Regions from separate parts of the Streptomyces sp. NPDC058257 genome, predicted to be linked through region 3. Evidence: riboswitches for the same ligand, from Rfam matches in the RefSeq annotation. Region 3 holds a riboswitch; each other region holds the start of a gene.
What was found. Region 3 has a riboswitch for cobalamin ahead of metE (5-methyltetrahydropteroyltriglutamate--homocysteine S-methyltransferase). Riboswitches for the same ligand answer to the same signal wherever they lie in the genome.

Region 1 (6,261 bases), on a different contig from region 3:
CGCTTCGGCCCCGTGGACACCGCCGTCCTCTTCGCCGGCGCGCCCCGCTTCCCCCTCTTGTTCGACGGCGCACCGATCGTCCTCGACAGCGCCCAGGCAGCCGAGGCCACGAAGATCCTCGGCGCGCGCCGGGTCGTCCCCGTCCACTTCGACAGCTGGGCCCACTTCACCGAGGGCCGCACCGAACTCGTCGTCGCCTTCACCGCCGCGGGCCTCGCCGAACGTCTGCGGCTCGACTGACGGGCCTCGCGGACGCCGCGGAGAGGAACTCACCCCGTAGGAGCGGCGAGGAACTCACCCCCTCAGGAGCGGCGAGGAACTCGCCCCCTCAGGAGCGGCGAGGAACTCAGCCCCTCAGGAAGCGGATCGACGGGCGGCTGTCCGGGCCGTCGTCCACCCTCGTCACCACCGCCCGTACCCCGTACACCTTGGCGATCAACTCCTCCGTGATCACCTCGGACGGTGTGCCCGCCGCGTGGGCCACGCCTTCGCGCAGGACCAGTACGTGGTCGCAGAACATGGCGGCCAGGTTCAGGTCGTGCAGGGCGATCACGCTGGTCAGAGGGAGGTCGGCGACCAGGGACAGGAGGTCCAGCTGGTGCTGGATGTCCAGGTGGTTGGTCGGTTCGTCCAGGAGCAGTTCCTGGGGGGCCTGGGCCAGGGCCCTGGCTATCTGGACCCGTTGGCGTTCGCCGCCGGAGAGGGTGTGCCAGGACTGGCCCGCGCGGTCGGCGAGGCCTGTGCGGGCCAGGGCCTCGTGGACCGCCTCATCGTCCTGGGGCGTGGACGGGGACCACGCTCTGCGGTGCGGGATGCGTCCCAGGCGTACGACCTCCTCCACCGACAACTCAACCTGCGTGGTGGCGTCCTGGTCCACCATCGCCACCCTGCGTGCCACCGTGCGGCGGCCCACGTCCCGCAGCGGGCGGCCGTCCAGCGTGACCGCTCCCGATGCCGGGGCCAGGACGCCCGCCAGGATGCGCAGGAGGGTGGACTTGCCCGAGCCGTTCGGGCCCAGCAGGCCGACCGTGGCTCCGGGCGGCGGGGCCAGGGTCACTCCGTCGACTATGAGGTGGCCGCCCGCCGTTCTGGTCACTCGGTCGGCTCGCAGGCCGGGGACAGCGGCGTGCGTGATCACGTCCTCGGTCACGCCCGCGGTGACGTCGTCGGTCATGTCGTCGGTCATGTCGTGGCTCACGTCGGTCACGTCGGTCACGTCGCCCTTCGCGTGCGGTAGAGGACCAGGACGAATGCCGGTACGCCGATCAGGGACGTCACCACGCCCACCGGGACCTCCTGCGGGTCCAGGACCGTACGCGCAAGCGTGTCCACCCACACCAGGAACACCGCGCCCGCGAGCGCCGTGACCGGGAGCAGCCGCGCGTGCCCGGAGCCGACCAGGGCGCGGGCCGCGTGCGGCAGGACCAGGCCGACGAAGCCGATGGCACCCGCGCTGCTGACCAGCGCCGCCGTGAGCAGGGCCGTGGTGGAGAGCAGCAGGAGGCGGGTGCGGGCCACGTGGACTCCCAGCGTCGCCGCCGCGTCCTGGCCGAACACGAACGCGTCCAGGGTGCGGGCATGCGCCAGGCAGATCACGAGCGCGACGACGAGCACCGCCCCGCACAGCCAGACGTCCGTCCAGCCCACCCCGCTCAACGAGCCGAGCAGCCAGAACAGGACACCCCGCGTCGTCTCCGCGTCGCCCGCCGTAAGGATCACGAAGGAAGTGAGCGCGGAGAAGAGCTGCATCGCCGCCACCCCGGAAAGCACCACCCTGTCGGTGCTCCCGCCCAGGGTGTGGCTGAGCAGCAGGACGAGGGCGAACGAGCAGAGGGCCCCCACGAAAGCCCCCGCTGAGATCGACACCACTCCCCCGCCGACCCCCAGGACGACGATCGCGACCGCCCCCGTGGAAGCGCCCGAGGAGACACCGAGCACGAAGGGGTCGGCCAGCGGATTGCGCAGGAGGGACTGGAGGACCGTTCCGCACACCGCGAGGCCCGCGCCGCAGACCGCCGCGAGAAGCGTGCGCGGCATGCGCAGGTTCCAGACGATGCCGTCCCGGATCGGCGTCAGCGTCGCCTCGCCCCAGCCGAGGTGGGCCGCCACCGCCGACCACACGTCCGGTACGGAGATGTCGGCGGGGCCGATCGTGACGGCCACCGCCACGGAGAGGGCGAGGGCGGCGAATCCCGACGTCCAGAGCAGGACGCGGCGCACACCGCCCGCGACGCCGACACGGGAACCGACGCCAGCGCCGACACCGACACCGACACCGACACCGACACCGACACCGGAACGGGCACCGACACCGGAACGGGCACGGGAACGGGAACGGGCACGGGCGCCGAAACCGGCGCCGCCCCTCACTTGTCGAGCCCGAACTCGCGCAACGCGTCGGCGACTTGCTCCACGCCGTCCACCGTACGGATCGTCGGGTTCATGGCCTGGCCGCTCAGCAGCACGTACCGCTTCTTCTTCACCGCGGTCAGGTTCTTGGTGACCGGGTTGGACTCCAGGAACTCGATCTTCTTCTTCGCGCTCTCGGCCGTCTGCGACTTGCGGGTGAGGTCGCCGATGACCAGGACGTCCGGGTCGCGGTCCGCCACCGTCTCCCAGTTGATCTGGGGCCACTCCTCGCGGGTGTCGTCGAAGACGTTCTCCGTGCCGAGCTCGCGGGTGATGATGCCCGGCGCTCCGCAGCAGCCCGCGATGTAGGGGGCGTCGGAGTTGGCGAACCAGTAGAGGAGGGTCGTGTCGGACGCGTCGATCTCCTTCGTGGCCTTCGCCACCCGGCCCTTGAGCTCCGTGATCAGGCGTTCGCCGCGCTTCTCGACCCCGAAGGCCTTGGCCAGGTCCCGCACCTCGCCGTACACCGTGTCCATGGTCAGCGTCTTGACCCGCTTGCCGTCACCGTCGCCGCTGTTGTCCTTGCCCGCGCAGTCGGACGGTGAGACGTAGGCGGGTACGCCCAGTTCGGCGAACTTGGCGCGGTCCGCGACGCCGCCCTTGCTGACCGTCGCCAGGAAGGACGCGGTGACGAAGTCCGGTTCCTTGGCGAGGACCTTCTCGAAGGAGGGGTAGCTGTCGGCGATCCGGGGCACCTTGGCGTTGTCCTTCTCCAGGCCCTTGAGCACCGGGTCCGTCCAGGTCCCGGTGCCGACCATGCGGTCCGCGAGGCCGAGGGAGAGCAGGATCTCGGTGGAGCCCTGGTCGAGGGAGACCGCCCGCTGCGGCGGCGCCTTGATCTCCGCCTTCTTGCCGCAGGAGGTCAGGGTCAGTGGATAGCCGTCGGCCTTCTTGTCCGTGGTGGAGGAAGCAGGCGAGCCGCCGCAGGAGGTCAGAGTGACGACCAGAGCCGCACTGAGGAGGACGGGTATACGTACACGACGGGCTGTGGAGGACACACGATCCCTTGAGTCTCACGGCTCATACGCGGAGCCTGGCCTGCTTCGTCACCTCCGCCGCTCGGTGCGCGGGCGAAGGCGCCAGCAGGTCTTCGGACTCGGGGATCGGCCGGACGGGGCGCCTTCCCAGGCGTCCGTGGACGCCCAGTGGCCGTGGCCCCGCCCGTACCCCCTCACCGCTGCGCGTCAGTTCCGGATTCGCACCGGATTCCCTGGCCCTGGTGTGGGTCGACTGGCGTCCGCAAGCTATCACGCGAGGCCAGGACGCCCGTCAGAATGCCTGGTCAGGACACCCGTCAGAATGCCTGGTCAGAATGGCAGTCAGGACGCCTGGTCGGGCCTGGGTGCGCCGCGGTAGGTGCCGAAGGACCACTTGTTGCCCTCGGGGTCGGCGATCGCGAACTCCCGGCTGCCGTACGGCAGGTCCTCGATCTCGCGGATGATCTCCACTCCGGCGGCGCTGAGCCGCTGGTAGAGGTCGTCCACGTGATCGGTGACGACGTACGCCCCGAAGGTGCCCGGCTTCAGGCACCATTCCTGCGACTTCTCGTCGTACGAGCCGAGCATCACGGCGCCGCCCTCGGGCCAGTCGAGCTCGGCGTGGGCCACGCGGTCGCCGTCCTCGTAGACGGCGGTGCGCAGGAAGCCGACCGTGCCGACCAGGAAGTCGATCAGGGCGGGGGCGTCGTTGGCCTGGAGCGACGGCCAGACATCGGGGGCACGCCCGGCCGAAGCGGAGGCGGACCGGGGCTGGGGCTGGGACTGGGGCTGGGACTGGGGCTGGGACTGGGGCTGCTGCTTCTCGTTGGTGTCCATGAGTCCTACTCTTCGCCCCCGCCATGGCTCCCGGCTTGGATATTCCGGCACTCTTCGGCCAGCCAGCCGCTGGGGCTCACCCCGGTGTACTGCCGGAAGTCCCGTACCAGGTGGGAGTGGTCGTAATAGCCGCAGTCGGCGGCGACTCGGGCCAGGTCGGGGGCGCCGCCCGAGGCGACAGGGCGTACGACGGCGTCGCGGGCGCGCTGGAAGCGCATCAGACGGCCCGCCTGCTTGGGGCTCAGGCCCGTCTCGGCACGGAAGAGCGTGGTCAGGCGGCGTTCACTGAGCGCCACGTGCCGGGAGAGGCCGCGCAGGGTGCCGACGCCCCGGTGCCGGGCCAGCCAGGCCCAGGCCTCGGCGACCTCGGGCCGTACGGCTGCGTCCGCGTCGGCGTCGGCCACGCGCTGCCTCAGGTAGCCGGACAGGGAGGCGAATCGCTCCTCCCACCCACCCTGCTCGCACAGCAGCTCCCGTACGTCGACGGCGCGGCGCCCCATCACCTGCGCGCCGGACGTCACCAGGCCACCGGTCAGCTCCGAGGCCGGTACGCCGAACAGGGCGCGGGCGGCGAGCGGATGCACGGCGAGCTGGATGCCCGCCTCGTGCTCGGGCCGCACGACGTACGCCGGGGACTGGTGCAGGCCGCCCAGGACGATGTCCGTGCGGATGGCATCGGGGCCGACCGCCTGCTCGGGGCTGAGGCCGGTGGCGACGGGGCCGTCCAGCGAGAAGATCAGCGTCAGATACGGGGACGGCAGGCCGCGGTGCAGGCCGGGCCGCTCACCCGCCGTGCGGTAGCCGACGGCGGACACGACCATGCCGTCGAGCCGCGGAGCGGCCCGCACGAACTCGCGGGAGACGGTCTCCATGCACACCAGTATGCGATGAGCGCCGCTGGGAAGCAGGCCCGCGAGCGGGCCGGAGCGCACCTGAGCAAGCCCGAGCGGCCCGGCAGGTGTCCGATGCCACTACGTCACTACCCGCCCACGGCCGACCCATGCCCGTTCCGTCCGGTGATGTCGATCATGGGAATCCGCTGCCCCACCCCATACGATGACCCGCCGCTCCGGACGGGGCGCAGACCGCTCTCAGGGGGCACAGAACCATGGCAGTAAAGGCAAAGGAAAAGCTGGCCGTACTCGGCACGGCGGGCGCGCTCACCGCGGCCGTTCTCGCGGGCACGGCTCTCTGGCCGAGCACGGACGCGACGGCCGCGGACGCCTCGGCGAGAACCGCCGCGAAGACCTCCAAGGCCACGGCCGAGCTGAAGCACTGGCCCGAGCCGGTCGCGAAGAAGCTGGGCAAGGTCATCGCGAAGAACGAGCACAAGGGCGCGTACGCCGTCTTCGACGCGGACAACACGACGTACCGCAACGACCTGGAGGAGTCCCTCCTGCCCTTCCTGGAGATGAAGGGGGTGCTGACCCGCAAGTCGATGGACCCGTCGCTGAAGACCATCCCCTTCAAGGACACGGCGAAGCACAAGGAGAGCCTCTACAGCTACTACATTCGGCTCTGTGAGATCGACGACCAGGTCTCCTACCCGTGGGCCGCGCAGATCTTCTCCGGTTTCACGCTGAAGGAGCTCAAGGGATACGTCGACGAGCTCCTGGCCTACGACAAGCCCATCCCCGCCGAGTACTACGAGGACGGGAAGCTGACGAAGACCGAGGTCAAGAAGCCCGAGTTCTTCACCGGCATGCAGGAGCTCTACAACTCGCTGCAAGGGCACGGCATCGAGGTGTACGTCGTCAGCGCGGCCAGCGAGGACCTGGTGCGGATGGTCCTCGCCGACCCCAAGTACGGCTACAACGTGAAGCCCGAGAACGTCATCGGCGTCGGCCTGCAGCTCAAGGACCGCAAGACGGGCAAGATCACCAGCTCCCGCAAGGAGATCGCGGAGGGCCGCTTCGACGAGAAGAAGCTGGCCAAGCGCGAGCTGACGCCGAACCTGTGGGCGCCGCTGACCTGGTACCAGGGCAAGCCCGCGGCCATCAGCACGTACATCGACGAGTGGAAGAAGCCCGTCCTGGCG
Region 2 (6,261 bases), on a different contig from region 3:
CACGGCGGTGGACTTGGCAGTGCCCTTCTCCCCGCGCACGAGCACACCGCCGACGGCGGGCGAGACGGCGTTGAGCAGCAGGGCGAGCCGCAGGTCGTCCTGCCCGACGAGGGCGGTGAACGGATAGGGGGTACTCACAAGGCCTCCATTACGTGGTTCAGGGCGGGGCAGGGGGCGGCGGCTCTCACCCGTCCCCCTCCGCCGGTCGTGCGGGCGCCCCGGGTGCGATGAAGGGGAGGCCGGACGGGGCGCCGGTCTCGATCAGGCGGAGCAGCGCGTCCGTGTCCGCATGCTGCTCGATCAGGTCGCCGAGCAGGTCGAGCTGCTCCTCGCGCAGTGCGGCGAAGCTGGTGTCGGGCGCGGGCACGAAGCGGCGTCCGGCGGCGCGGGCGACCTCGGCCAGGAAGCGGCGCCGGAACGCGTCGCTCTCCAGCGAGCCGTGCCAGTGCGTGCCCCACACCTCGCCGACGCGGCAGCCGTCCAAGAAGGCCTCTCCGCCCAGGACTTCGGCGACGCCGTGATGGATCTCGTACCCCTCGACGGGTTCGCCGAGCGCCTCACCTACCGGCCGCGCGAGGGTCTTCTCGCGCGCGAACCGCACCCGCACGGGCAGCAGGCCGAGCCCGTCCACGGCCCCTGCCCGCGACTCGACGTCGTCCTCGATGTGCTCGCCGAGCACCTGGAAGCCCCCGCAGATCCCGAGCACGGGCCGCCCCTCGGCAGCGCGCCGCGCGATGGCGTCCGCGAGACCGCGCTCGCGCAGCCACTGAAGGGCGCGGACGGTGCCGCGCGTCCCCGGTACGACCACGAGATCGGCGTCGACCAGCTCGTCGGCGCGGTCCACGAACCGCACCACGACGCCGGGTTCGGCGGCCAGGGCGTCCACGTCCGTGAAGTTCGACATCAGCGGCAGGGCACAGACGGCGACCCGCAGCACGTCCTCACCGACCGGGGGAGCGACGACGGACTCCCGCACGGCGCCCCGCAGGGACACCCGAAGGCCGTCCTCCTCGTCGATGCCGAGGCCGTGCTGGAAGGGCAGCACACCGAACGTGCGCCGCCCGGTGAGCCCGTGCAGCATGTCGAGCCCGGGTTCGAGCAGCGAGACGTCGCCCCGGAACTTGTTGACGAGATAACCGGCGACCAGTTCCTGGTCCTCGGCGCTGAGTAGCGCGGTCGTACCGAAGAACGAGGCGAAGACGCCGCCGCGGTCGATGTCGCCGACCACGACGACCGGGAAGCGGGCGGCCCGCGCGATCCCCATGTTCACGATGTCCGTACGCCGCAGATTGATCTCGGCCGGACTGCCCGCGCCTTCGCAGATCACGGCGTCATAGCTGCCCCGAAGTTCTTCGAGGCATCCCACGACGGTGGAGAGCAGCTGTTCCTGGCGCCCACCGTGCAGTCCTCCCCCGGGGGACGACCCCCCGGACCCCCCGAAGAACCCGCGCGCGCTCATCTCGCCCACGGGCTTCCCCATGAGGACGACCTGGCTGCTGCGGTCACTGCCCGGCTTGAGCAGCACGGGGTTCATCAGCGCGCTCGGCTCGACCCGGGCGGCCTGCGCCTGCATGGCCTGGGCCCGCCCGATCTCGGCGCCTTCGCGTGTGACGAAGGAGTTGAGGGACATGTTCTGCGCCTTGAAGGGCGCGACGGAGACGCCCTCGCGGGCCAGCCACCGGCAGATCCCGGCGGTGATCACGCTCTTCCCCGCGTCGGACGTGGTCCCGGCAACGAGCAGCCCACCACTCATCAGGCCCTGCCTTTCCGCATAGTGCTCACCACGGCCGCGACCCCCAGGGCAAGCAGCCCCACCCGTCGCGAAAGCTTCACGGCCCGCTCGATGTCGGCGACTTCGACGTCCCGCCCGTCCCCGTTCAGGACAGGCCGGTGCTCGACCCGGCCTCCGTACGAGAGGGTCCCCCCGAGCCGTACCCCCAACGCCCCCGCGAAGGCGGTCTCGACGGGCCCCGCGTTGGGGCTCGGATGCTTGCCCGCGTCCGCGTGCCAGGCCTTCAGGGCTCCTCGTGGTGCGTCACCGGCGGCAGCCGCGAGCACCGCGGTGAGCCGGGCCCCGGGCCACCCCAGAACGTCGTCGAGCCGCGCGGAGGCCCACCCGTACCTCCGGTACTTCACCGACTTGTGCCCGACCATGGCGTCGAGCGTGTTCACGGCCCGGAAGGCGACAAGCCCGGGAACCCCGCCGAGCGCGCCCCACACCAGGGCGCCGACGACCGCGTCGGACGTGTTCTCGGCGACGGACTCGACCACGGCCCGCGCGATGCCATCGGCGTCGAGCGCCTGCGGATCCCGCCCGCACAGATGCGGAAGGCGCTCCCTGGCCACCTCGATGTCCCCGGCGGCGAGCGCACCGCCGACGGCCCGCGCCTCGCGGCCAAGGGAGGTCCCGCCGACCACGGCCCAGGTGGTGGCGGCGGTCAGCGCGAGGGATGCGGGGCGTGAGTCACGTACAAGGGAAGAGACGAGGGCGGCGGCACCGGCCGCGCCCCCGGCGCACACCACGGCATGCAGGGCGCCCCACCCGCGGTGGTCACGCCACAGCACACGCTCGACGGCTCCCGCGGCCCGGCCGAACGCGGCGACCGGATGCCCGCGGCGAGGATCGCCGAGGAACAGATCACCGAGGAGGCCGGCGGCGGCGCCGTACGCGAAGTCGCGATCGGCACGCATGGCTTCAGCCGGCCGTGGCGCGGAGGGGAGCGAGGGGCCCGGCCTGGACAGGCAGGGGCACAGAGACCGGCAACGGGCGGCCGCACATGGCGATATGTCCTCACTCAGGGTGTCCGCGCCCTGATTCGACGAGATCGGCGGCGAGAGTTCCTGGCTTCCGAGGAGTCGTCTCCTCGATGACAGTGGCGGGACCGCGCCGGATTCGCACCGGCTTCCTCTTCTGCCGCCGTAATGGCTCCGGCAGTCCACCACGCCCGCGAACGCCCGTCAACTTGCCGTTGACCTGGGGCGGGAGAGTGTGCCGAGGCCCACAGACAGAGGTGGGGTGCGGGACGCCGAAGCGTCCCGCGCCCCACCCGGAGCTGCGATCGTCAGGCGACGATCAGATAGATCCCGTACGCCACCGCCGCCGCGCAGAGCGCGAAGCACACGTACGCGCCCGTGCGCGCCGCCACCGGGGGCCCGCCCGCGGTGGCAGCGGTCGAAGTGGCGCCGGACGTCGCCGCCTCGCGCTTGGAGAGGCCGACGATGCCGAGGGTGAACAGGCCCACCAGGGCCACCGTCACCGCGAGGCTGACTCCGAACACGGAGCCGAGAGCTGCCCAGTCGATGTTCATGCTGACTTGTCCTTACACCGTGGCGGGCCGGGCGGGGTCCGCCACGGTGCCGGTCGGGGGCGGGGCCGGGATGGTGGCCTTGACGAGGTCGACGTCCGAGGTCGTCACGGCCGAGCCGGTGGGCGGCGGCGTGACGGCGGCGATCGCGGTGGTCACGACACCGGCGGGCTCGGCGGCCGGAGAGCCGCCGATCTCGTCGTCGGCGACGTTCGTGTGGTCGACGGCGTCGCGCCGGGACAGCGCCCAGATGACGGCGGCGCCGGTCACCAGGAGCGCGGCGGTCGCCGCGACGCCCCAGGGACCCTGCTTGGTGAGGAACTCGGCGCCCGCGCCGACCAGACCGGCGGCCGGGAGCGTGAGGCCCCAGGCGACGAACATGCGCGTCGCCGTGGACCAGCGGACCACACCGCCCTTGCGGCCGAGGCCCGCGCCCATCACGGCGCCCGAGCAGACCTGGGTGGTGGAGAGCGAGAAGCCGATGTGCGAGGAGGCCAGGATCGCGGTCGCGGCGCTGGTCTGGGCGGCGAAGCCCTGCTGCGGCGCGAGGTCCGTCAGACCCTTGCCCATCGTGCGGATGATGCGCCAGCCACCGAGGTAGGTGCCGAGGGCGATGGCGATGCCGGCCGAGACGATGACCCACATCGGGGGGTTGGCGCCCGGGTTCAGGACGCCGCCGGTGATCAGGGCGAGCGTGATGATGCCCATCGTCTTCTGCGCGTCGTTCGTGCCGTGCGCCAGCGAGACGAGGCCCGCGGAGGCGATCTGACCGGTGCGGTAGCCCTTGGCGGTCGCCTTGGTGTCGGTGTTGCGCCCGATGCGGTACGTCAGGCGCGTGGCCAGCGTCGCCGCGATGCCGGCGACGAGGGGCGCGGCGATCGCGGGGAGCAGGATCTTGGTGACGACGGTGCCGCCGTTGATCGACGACCAGCCCATTGACATGACCGCGGCGCCGATGAGGCCGCCGAAGAGCGCGTGGGAGGAACTGGAGGGCAGGCCCACCAGCCAGGTCAGGAGATTCCAGAGGATCGCGCCCACCAGGGCGGCGAAGATCACCTCTGTCTTCAGTCCGTCCTCGTTGACGATGCCGCCAGAGATCGTCTTGGCGACTTCGACCGACAGGAAAGCGCCGACGAGGTTCAGCACGGCGGACATGGCCACCGCCGTCTTGGGCTTGAGAGCGCCAGTCGAGATGGTGGTCGCCATCGCGTTGGCCGTGTCGTGGAAACCGTTCGTGAAGTCGAACACGAGAGCGGTAACGATCACGATCCCGAGGAGAAGCGTGATGTGTTCCATTTACCCAGGCTTCTGTTGGACGTCAGTGGCAAGTGGAACGTAGGCAAGCTGAGTGAACGGAAAGTGAACTGGGTCGGGCCGTGCGGTGACCCAATTCGGGGCGCTGCCAATCCGGTTCTGTCGTGGCCCTGACGAGGATCGCCCGGAGTGGCGTCGCGAGGCCTGGAACGTGAGCCTCCAGAGGCCTGGAATGCGGGCTTCCGAGGGTGTCCGGCAGTGCGTGGCCACCCTCGGGGCGGACCTCTTCAGCGGGATCGTCGAGCCGTTGAAGAGATTCTGATCACCCGGCAGCCTGCCGCCGTTGTCGTGCTGCCGGAAGGTCAGATACGACCAGCCCCTGGGCAGCGACCCCGAGGCCGACGACCAGCGCGCGAGCCACAGCGCGTGATGCGCCGCGAAGGCGCGGCTGCCGCCCGTCCGCTTGTTCCACCACCTGGCGGTCGTGCAGATCACGGGGCGCCGTCCCGTCTGCCGCGTCACCTCGTCGCTGAACGGCTTGATCCAGTGGACCACGCCCCGCTCGCCGACGCCGTGGCGCTTGCGCTCGCCGTACGGATTGTGCTCGATGCCGAGGGCCGACGGCAGCGTCAGGCCGACCGCGCTCCACCGTCCACCGTGCCTCATGAAGCACCGTCCACCGTGCCTCATGAAGCGGTGCCAGTCGACTCGCTTCTGGTGCGACGGGACGTCGTCCCCCTTCGGCCTGCCCGCCGCCGAAACCGGAATCTCGGCGAGGGCGGTCCATTCAAGGGGCAGAGCCGTTGCTGAGGCCGCGATGGCGCCCGCGCGGCGATGGGATGGTTTGTGGGCATGAGCCATATTTACCCCGAAGGTGCAACATGCAGGGCAAATCGCCCTACAGGCTATTGGGAGATCATCGGGTAGCCGCGGATCGCCAGCCAATCGCCAGCCAATCGGCAGTCAATCGCCAGCCAATCGGCACCAGAGAGTGATGTGTGCACATTTGTACTTTTACGGACTCCCTGCCTCCGCTCCTACGGTGCCGCGCCCCACGGCTGGCAGGATCGCGGCATGACGGAGCAGCGGGACGAAGTTCGGCAGGACGCGGTGGAGCGGGCGTGGGGCGAGCTGGTGGCGGCGGCCCGCAGGACGGTGACGGACGGCCTGGTGGTCGGCACGTCGGGCAACGTCTCGGTGCGGGTCGGCGGCACGATCCTGGTCACCCCGAGCGGCGTGCCGTACGACCGCCTGGGGCCGCGGGACGCGGTCGGCGTCGACAGGGACGGCAACCGGCTCTTCGGTGACCTCGCCCCCACCAGCGAACTGCCCATGCACCTGGCCGTCTACCGCACCACGGACGCCGGAGCCGTGATCCACACCCACGCGGTGCACGCCACCGCCGTCTCCACCCTCGTCCCGGAGCTCCCGCCCGTCCACTACATGGCGGCGGCGCTCGGTGGCCCGGCCCGGGTCGCCCGGTATGCCCCGTACGGCTCCGACGAGTTGGCCGAGAACATGCTCCGGGCCCTCAGGGACCGCACGGGTTGCCTGCTCCAGAACCACGGGACCGTCACCTACGGAGACACCCTGGACCAGGCGTACGACCGCACGGCGCAGCTGGAATGGATGTCCCGCCTCTGGCTGACGGCCAGCGCGATCCCGGGTCACACCCCGACGCTCCTGTCCGCGGGGCAGCTGA
Region 3 (6,261 bases):
CCGCTGAGCACGGTCGGCCCCTCTTCGTACGCGTAGGAAGCAGCGCGCAGAGCGACCAAGGACGCGCCCGGCTCTCGCTCGCGAGGAGCACTCGGCTCGCTCGGGTCGCTCAGGTCGCTCGGGTCGCTCATGGAAGGAGCCTCTCCAGTACGAGGGTGAGGACCGCGAGGCCCGTGAGGAGTGCCGCGCTGGCAGCCACGAACCCGCGGGAGATCCGGGCTTCGGGCACAAGGACGCGCAGGGTTCCGTCGTAGCCGCGTCCGGCGAGCCCGGCCTGCAACCGGGTCGCCCGGTCGAAGGCCCGCACGAACGCGGTGGCCCCCAGGGAGCCGAGTGAGCGCCAGGTGGCGGCCCGGGTGGTGTGGCCGAGCCGAGCGGCCTGCGCCTGCCGGATCCGGCTCATGGAGTCCAGGAGCAGGAAGCTCATCCGGTACATGACCAGGGCCACGTCCACGACCGGCGCCGGAACGCCCGCCTTCACCAGACGGGGCAGCAGATCCGACATCGGCGTGGTGAAGGCGAACAGCAGGACGCCGAGCGAGGCCGCCGACGTGCGCAGGAGCAGACCGCCCGCTCGCGCGGGACCGCCGTCGGCGAGCGTGACGAACCCTTCGGTTCCGCCGAGTTGGACGACCAGGGTCAGGGCTCCGGTGACGGTGAAGCCGAGCGGTACGCGGTAGGCCCGCCACAGTTTGCGCGGCGGCACACCGGCGGGCCCGAGCAGCACGGCGAGCGCCACGATCAGCACCAGGGCGGCGCCGGGCCACGGCGGCAGCGAGACGGCGAGGACAGTGAGGCCGAGCCCGAGAACGGCCTTGTCCACGGGGTGGCGGCGGCGCCAGCGACTGCTGTGCGCCGCCGCGTCGATGGGCAGCACGCGGGCTCAGACCTGCTCGGTCTCGGGCCGGGCGCCCCCCGCGTCGGTGGTCCGCTCCGCGGATGCTTCCTGTTCCCGTGCGATGTCCGCGCCCTGGCGGCGCCCCTTGCGCAGACCGAAGTAGTACGCGAGGACGCCCGCGCCGAGTGCCGCCTGCAGGGCGAAGAGCGCCGACTCGATCTCCCCGGAAGGGGGTTCGTACAGCGGCGAGAACCAGGGCTCGTAGTCCGGCTTGATCTCGGTGATCGCGGTCTCGGCCTGGGCGTCCGCCCCTGCGAACGGTTCCTTTTCGTCGTCGCCGAGGCCGAGGGCCACCGGCAGGACCGCGAGCGCGGCGACGATGACGAGGAGCACAATGTTGATCTTCGCGTTCCGGCTCATCAGGCGCTGGCCCCCGTCTCCGTCTTCTTCGCGGTCGCTGCCGACTGCTTGCCCTGCAGCAGTACGCCGAGCCGCGTGAGTTCGCCCTTGCTGGACTGCACGAGCAACCGCATCACCAGGACGGTGAGGAGTCCCTCGCTGACGGCCAGCGGGATCTGCGTGACGGCGAAGATGCCGCCGAACTTGCCCAGGGCGCCGAGGAATCCGCTGCTCGGGTCCGGGAACGCCAGGGCCAGCTGGACGCTGGTGACGCAGTACGTGGAGAGGTCGGCGACGAACGCGCCGAAGAACACGGCGACCATGAGCGGCACGTCGTACCGCTTCAGGAGCCGGTAGACCGCGTATCCGGCCCATGGCCCGACGATCGCCATGGAGAACACGTTGGCGCCGAGCGTGGTGAGCCCACCGTGGGCGAGCAGCAGGGCCTGGAAGAGCAGCGTGATGGTGCCGAGCACCGCCATGATCGGCGGCCGGAACAGGATCGCGCCGAGCCCGGTGCCCGTCGGATGCGAGCAACTGCCCGTGACGGAAGGGATTTTCAGCGCGGAAAGGACAAAGGTGAAGGCTCCGGAGGCGCCCAGGAGCAGGGTGCTCTCGGGGTGCTCCTTGACTTCACGGGTCAGGGAGCGGACTCCGTGGACGACGAACGGCGCGGACGCTACGCCCCAGGCGATCGCGTGCGCCGGTGGGAGGAAACCCTCGGCTATGTGCATGGCTAAGCAGACCCTCTCCAGCACCTCGTGGATGGACAACGCGCCTTGGCCGGTCTCCTGGCTGACGGGTCATACCGACCGGTCTCCGCCTTCCCGGATGCGTTCGCACCCAGTGGCTGCCGCGAGGGCTGGAGCCGGACTTCCCGATCACAGTGGCGAGGGCCGCACCGGCATCACACCGGATTTCCCGTTCACCAAGGCGTGGTGACCATAGTGCGCGACCGAGTTTCCTGACAACTTGCGGGACGGCCGCGGCTGTGGCGCACGGGGACGCGCACGACCAGGGGCGTACGCCCCTGGTCGGACCTCAGGCCCAAGACCTCATGAATGCGTGAAACCGGCCGGTCGCTTGTCGACGAAAGCGGACATGCCCTCCTTCTGATCAGCGGTCGCGAACACGGCGTGGAAGAGGCGGCGTTCGAAGCGGACGCCCTCCGCGAGGGTCGTCTCGAATCCCGGGACACGGCTTCCTTCGCCATCATCGCCACGGGCGGGGACATCCCCGCGACGGTCTCGGCGACGGCGAGGGCCTCGCTGCCCGGTGCGTCCAGGGCCCGCATCCCGGCCGCCGTCACGGCCGCGTGAGCGCTGCGCGCGTCGGCCACGTCGATGGTCGAGGAGTCGAGGAGTTAGGGCACGAAGGTGCTGCTGTTCTCATCGATCGCCGGCCACGGTCCAGTGGCGGCACCGCCCGCAGCTTGTCGTCGAAGCCGTCGTCGAGAACACCGCCGCGAAGAGGGCGGTCTTCGCCCCCCCCTGGAAGAGGTCGTCAGGACCCCGAGGCGGTCCTGGCCACCAACACCTCCTCCATCCCTGCCATGCGTCCGGGCATGGCGCCCCGGCGTGCCGACCGCGTCCTCGGGCTGCACTTCTTCCCCTTCTCACGTCCCCCGCTCCGTGGATCCGTGTCTCACCTCACGGTCCGGAATGTGATCAGTACTGCCCAAGACGCCGACCACCCCTTAGCCTGACCAGTGCAGCTGGTTCGCCCTGCCCGCCAGGCAGACGCGTCGCAAGAGGGAACCCGGTGGGAATCCGGGACTGCCCCGCAGCGGTGAGTGGGAACGACCGCCGTCATACGCACTGGATCCGAGCGCGGATCCGGGAAGCGACGGCCAGTAGGAACCTGCCTCGGCAGGTGTGCCCGCGAGTCCGAAGACCTGCCCGCTGCCCGTACGTGACCCCTCATGTGCGGACATCCCGGTGACCTCGTGGGCGGGTCGGCGTACAGATCAGGTGGAGTACCGCAGCACCGCGCCGATGGCGCGCGTTCGCTCCGCCCGGTTCGTCACCCCTTCGCGTCCGTGTCCCGTCTCCGGGATCTCAAGGAGTCATCTCGCGAAGGAGATTTCCGTGACACCGAAGTCCGCAGCCGCGGCAGCACGGTCCACCGTGTACGGCTACCCCCGCCAGGGCCCCAACCGGGAACTGAAGAAGGCCGTCGAGGGCTACTGGAAGGGCCGTGTCACCGCTGACGCCCTCCGGGAGACCGCGGCGCAGCTGCGCCGGTCCACCTGGCAGCATCTGGCCGCCGCCGGCATCCATGAGGTGCCGACCGGTGACTTCTCGTACTACGACCACGTCCTCGACACCAGCGTCATGGTCGGCGCCGTCCCCCAGCGACACCGCGAGGCTGTCGACACCGCCCCTTCCCCAAGCGCTCGGCTTCGCTATAGCGGGGGATGCCCCATCGACGTCTACTTCGCGATGGCCCGCGGTACCCAGGACGTGGCGCCGCTCGAGATGACCAAGTGGTTCGACACCAACTACCACTACCTCGTGCCGGAACTCGGCCCCGACACCGTCTTCACCGCCGACTCCGCCAAGCAGGTCACCGAGCTGGGGGAAGCCCTCGCGCTCGGCCTCGCGGCCCGTCCGGTCCTCGTCGGCCCGGTCACCTATCTGCTGCTCGCCAAGCCCGCGCCCGGCGTCGCGGCCGACTTCGAGCCGCTCACGCTCCTCGACCGCCTGCTGCCCGTGTACGCCGAGGTCATCGCCGACCTGCGCGCGGCGGGCGCGGAGTGGGTGCAGCTCGACGAGCCCGCCCTGGTGCAGGACCGTACCCCGGCCGAGCTCAACGCCGCCGCCCGCGCCTATCGCGACCTCGGCGCCCTCACCGACCGCCCGAAGCTGCTTGTCGCCTCGTACTTCGGCCGACTCGGCGAGGCGCTGCCCGTGCTCGCCAAGGCGCCGGTCGAGGGCATCGCCCTCGACTTCACCGAGGCCGCGGCCAGTCAGCTCGAGGATCTCGCCGCCGTCGGCGGTCTGCCCGGCAAGCGTCTGGTCGCGGGCGTCGTGAACGGCCGCAACATCTGGATCAACGACCTGGAGAAGTCCCTCTCCACGCTGGGCACGCTCCTGGGTCTCGCCGACCGGGTCGACGTCTCGGCGTCCTGCTCCCTCCTCCACGTCCCGCTGGACTCGACCGCCGAACGGGACATCGACCCGCAGATCGGCCGCTGGCTGGCCTTCGCGCACCAGAAGACAGCCGAGATCGCCACCCTGGCCCGCGGCCTGGCCCAGGGGACGGGCGCCATCACAGCCGAACTCTCCGCCAATCGCGCCGACTTGGCGTCCCGTTCGGGCTCGGCGCTCACCCACGATCCAGCCGTACGCTCCCGCGTCGCCGCCGTCACAGGCGCCGATGCCCGTCGCGCGCACGCCTACCCGGAGCGTGCGGCGGCCCAGCGGACCCGCCTGGGCCTCCCCCAACTGCCCACGACCACCATCGGGTCCTTCCCCCAGACCACCGAACTGCGCACAGCCCGGGCCGACCTGCGTGCCGGACGCATCGACACGGCCGGTTACGAGGAACGCATCAGGAACGAGATCCGCGAGGTGCTCGCCTTCCAGGAGAAGGCGGGTATCGACGTCCTGGTGCACGGTGAGCCGGAACGCAACGACATGGTGCAGTACTTCGCCGAGCAGCTCACCGGCTACCTCGCCACTCAGCACGGCTGGGTCCAGTCGTACGGCACCCGCTATGTGCGACCGCCGGTCCTGGCGGGCGACATCTCGCGGCCCGAACCGATGACGGTGCGCTGGACCTCCTACGCCAACTCCCTCACCGACCGCCCCGTCAAGGGCATGCTCACCGGCCCGGTCACCATGCTCGCCTGGTCCTTCGTCCGCGACGACCAGCCGCTGGGCGACACGGCGCGCCAGGTCGCCCTCGCCCTGCGCGACGAGGTCAACGACCTTGAGACGGCGGGCACTTCGGTAATCCAGGTCGATGAGCCCGCGCTGCGCGAGACGCTGCCGCTGCGCGCCACCGACCGTCCCGCCTACCTGGACTGGGCCACCGAGTCGTTCCGCCTCACCACCAGCGGCGTACGCCCGGACACCCAGATCCACACGCACATGTGCTACGCCGAGTTCGGCGACATCGTCCAGGCCATCGACGACCTCGACGCCGACGTCATCAGCCTGGAAGCCGCCCGCTCGCACATGCAGGTGGCCCGCGAACTCGCCGCGCACGGCTACCCGCGCGAGGCGGGCCCCGGCGTCTACGACATCCACTCCCCGCGCGTCCCCAGCGCAGAGGAGGCAGCGGCCCTGCTGCGCAAGGGTCTTGAGGCCATCCCCGCAGAGCGCCTGTGGGTGAACCCCGACTGCGGCCTCAAGACCCGCGGCTGGCCCGAGACCAAGGCCTCCCTGGAGAACCTGGTCGCGGCGGCACGCGAGGTGAGGGCGGAGCTGCCCACGGGTTCCTGACCCGAACGCACCAGTCGGGGCGGCCGTTCGAGGGGGATGGCCGCCCCGATCCAGCTCTGGAGCACCGGGCACGATGCACCCGGTCCGGCCGAGCTCCCGGAGTCGCGCCGCACCGCGATCACACGGGCCCGCGCCGCTGGGCGCCCTAGCCCCATCCGTACGAGCCGCCCGCGACAACAGCACATGCAACGTCTCGCGCTCCTCCGGACCTAGCGGGGCGAGGGCGACGATGCGGCAGCGGCGGTCGTCGGGGGCAGATCGCCGTGGACGGCACGACCGAGATCGGGGGCGTCGACAAGCCGACCTGTGTTCTGCGGAGCCTGTCCCGCTTCTACGCCTGAGGAGCCCACGTCAGGGGTTGTTCAGATATCAAGGGTTGTTCAGACATCAGGGGTTGTTCAGATAGGTCAGGACGGCGAGGACGCGACGGTTGTTGTTGTCGTCATCGGTGATGCCGAGTTTCCCGAAGAGGGAGGTGGTGTACTTGCTGATGGCGCTGTCACTCAGGAAGAGCCGACGCGCGATGGCCTGATTGGACAAGCCTTCGGCCATGAGAGCGAGCACGGAGTGTTCGCG

Region 1: another riboswitch for cobalamin. It lies ahead of ACFVXC_RS26815 (ABC transporter substrate-binding protein); the one in region 3 lies ahead of metE (5-methyltetrahydropteroyltriglutamate--homocysteine S-methyltransferase).
Region 2: another riboswitch for cobalamin. It lies ahead of ACFVXC_RS28320 (cobalamin biosynthesis protein); the one in region 3 lies ahead of metE (5-methyltetrahydropteroyltriglutamate--homocysteine S-methyltransferase).

Annotation. Positions count from the first base shown of each region.
Region 1 covers NZ_JBHVXJ010000012.1:113,801-120,061, reverse strand. The annotation lists gene ACFVXC_RS26830 (MBL fold metallo-hydrolase) at 1-240, shown strand, start outside; gene ACFVXC_RS26825 (ABC transporter ATP-binding protein) at 347-1,174, opposite strand; gene ACFVXC_RS26820 (FecCD family ABC transporter permease) at 1,213-2,220, opposite strand; gene ACFVXC_RS26815 (ABC transporter substrate-binding protein) at 2,367-3,407, opposite strand; cobalamin riboswitch at 3,473-3,659, opposite strand; gene ACFVXC_RS26810 (VOC family protein) at 3,729-4,223, opposite strand; gene ACFVXC_RS26805 (helix-turn-helix domain-containing protein) at 4,229-5,095, opposite strand; gene ACFVXC_RS26800 (haloacid dehalogenase-like hydrolase) at 5,332-6,261, shown strand, end outside.
Region 2 covers NZ_JBHVXJ010000013.1:173,315-179,575, forward strand. The annotation lists gene ACFVXC_RS28310 (putative cobaltochelatase) at 1-138, opposite strand, end outside; gene ACFVXC_RS28315 (cobyric acid synthase) at 185-1,753, opposite strand; gene ACFVXC_RS28320 (cobalamin biosynthesis protein) at 1,753-2,691, opposite strand; cobalamin riboswitch at 2,813-2,956, opposite strand; gene ACFVXC_RS28325 (hypothetical protein) at 3,063-3,308, opposite strand; gene ACFVXC_RS28330 (anion permease) at 3,321-4,601, opposite strand; gene ACFVXC_RS28335 (GH25 family lysozyme) at 4,602-5,225, opposite strand; gene ACFVXC_RS28340 (class II aldolase/adducin family protein) at 5,634-6,261, shown strand, end outside.
Region 3 covers NZ_JBHVXJ010000007.1:30,473-36,733, reverse strand. The annotation lists gene ACFVXC_RS18680 (energy-coupling factor ABC transporter ATP-binding protein) at 1-131, opposite strand, end outside; gene cbiQ (cobalt ECF transporter T component CbiQ) at 128-877, opposite strand; gene ACFVXC_RS18670 (energy-coupling factor ABC transporter substrate-binding protein) at 884-1,258, opposite strand; gene ACFVXC_RS18665 (energy-coupling factor ABC transporter permease) at 1,258-1,971, opposite strand; cobalamin riboswitch at 2,001-2,199, opposite strand; partial or broken gene ACFVXC_RS18660 (enoyl-CoA hydratase-related protein) at 2,293-2,504, opposite strand; gene ACFVXC_RS18655 (hypothetical protein) at 2,790-2,942, shown strand; cobalamin riboswitch at 2,936-3,154, shown strand; gene metE (5-methyltetrahydropteroyltriglutamate--homocysteine S-methyltransferase) at 3,325-5,685, shown strand; gene ACFVXC_RS18645 (LuxR C-terminal-related transcriptional regulator) at 6,073-6,261, opposite strand, start outside.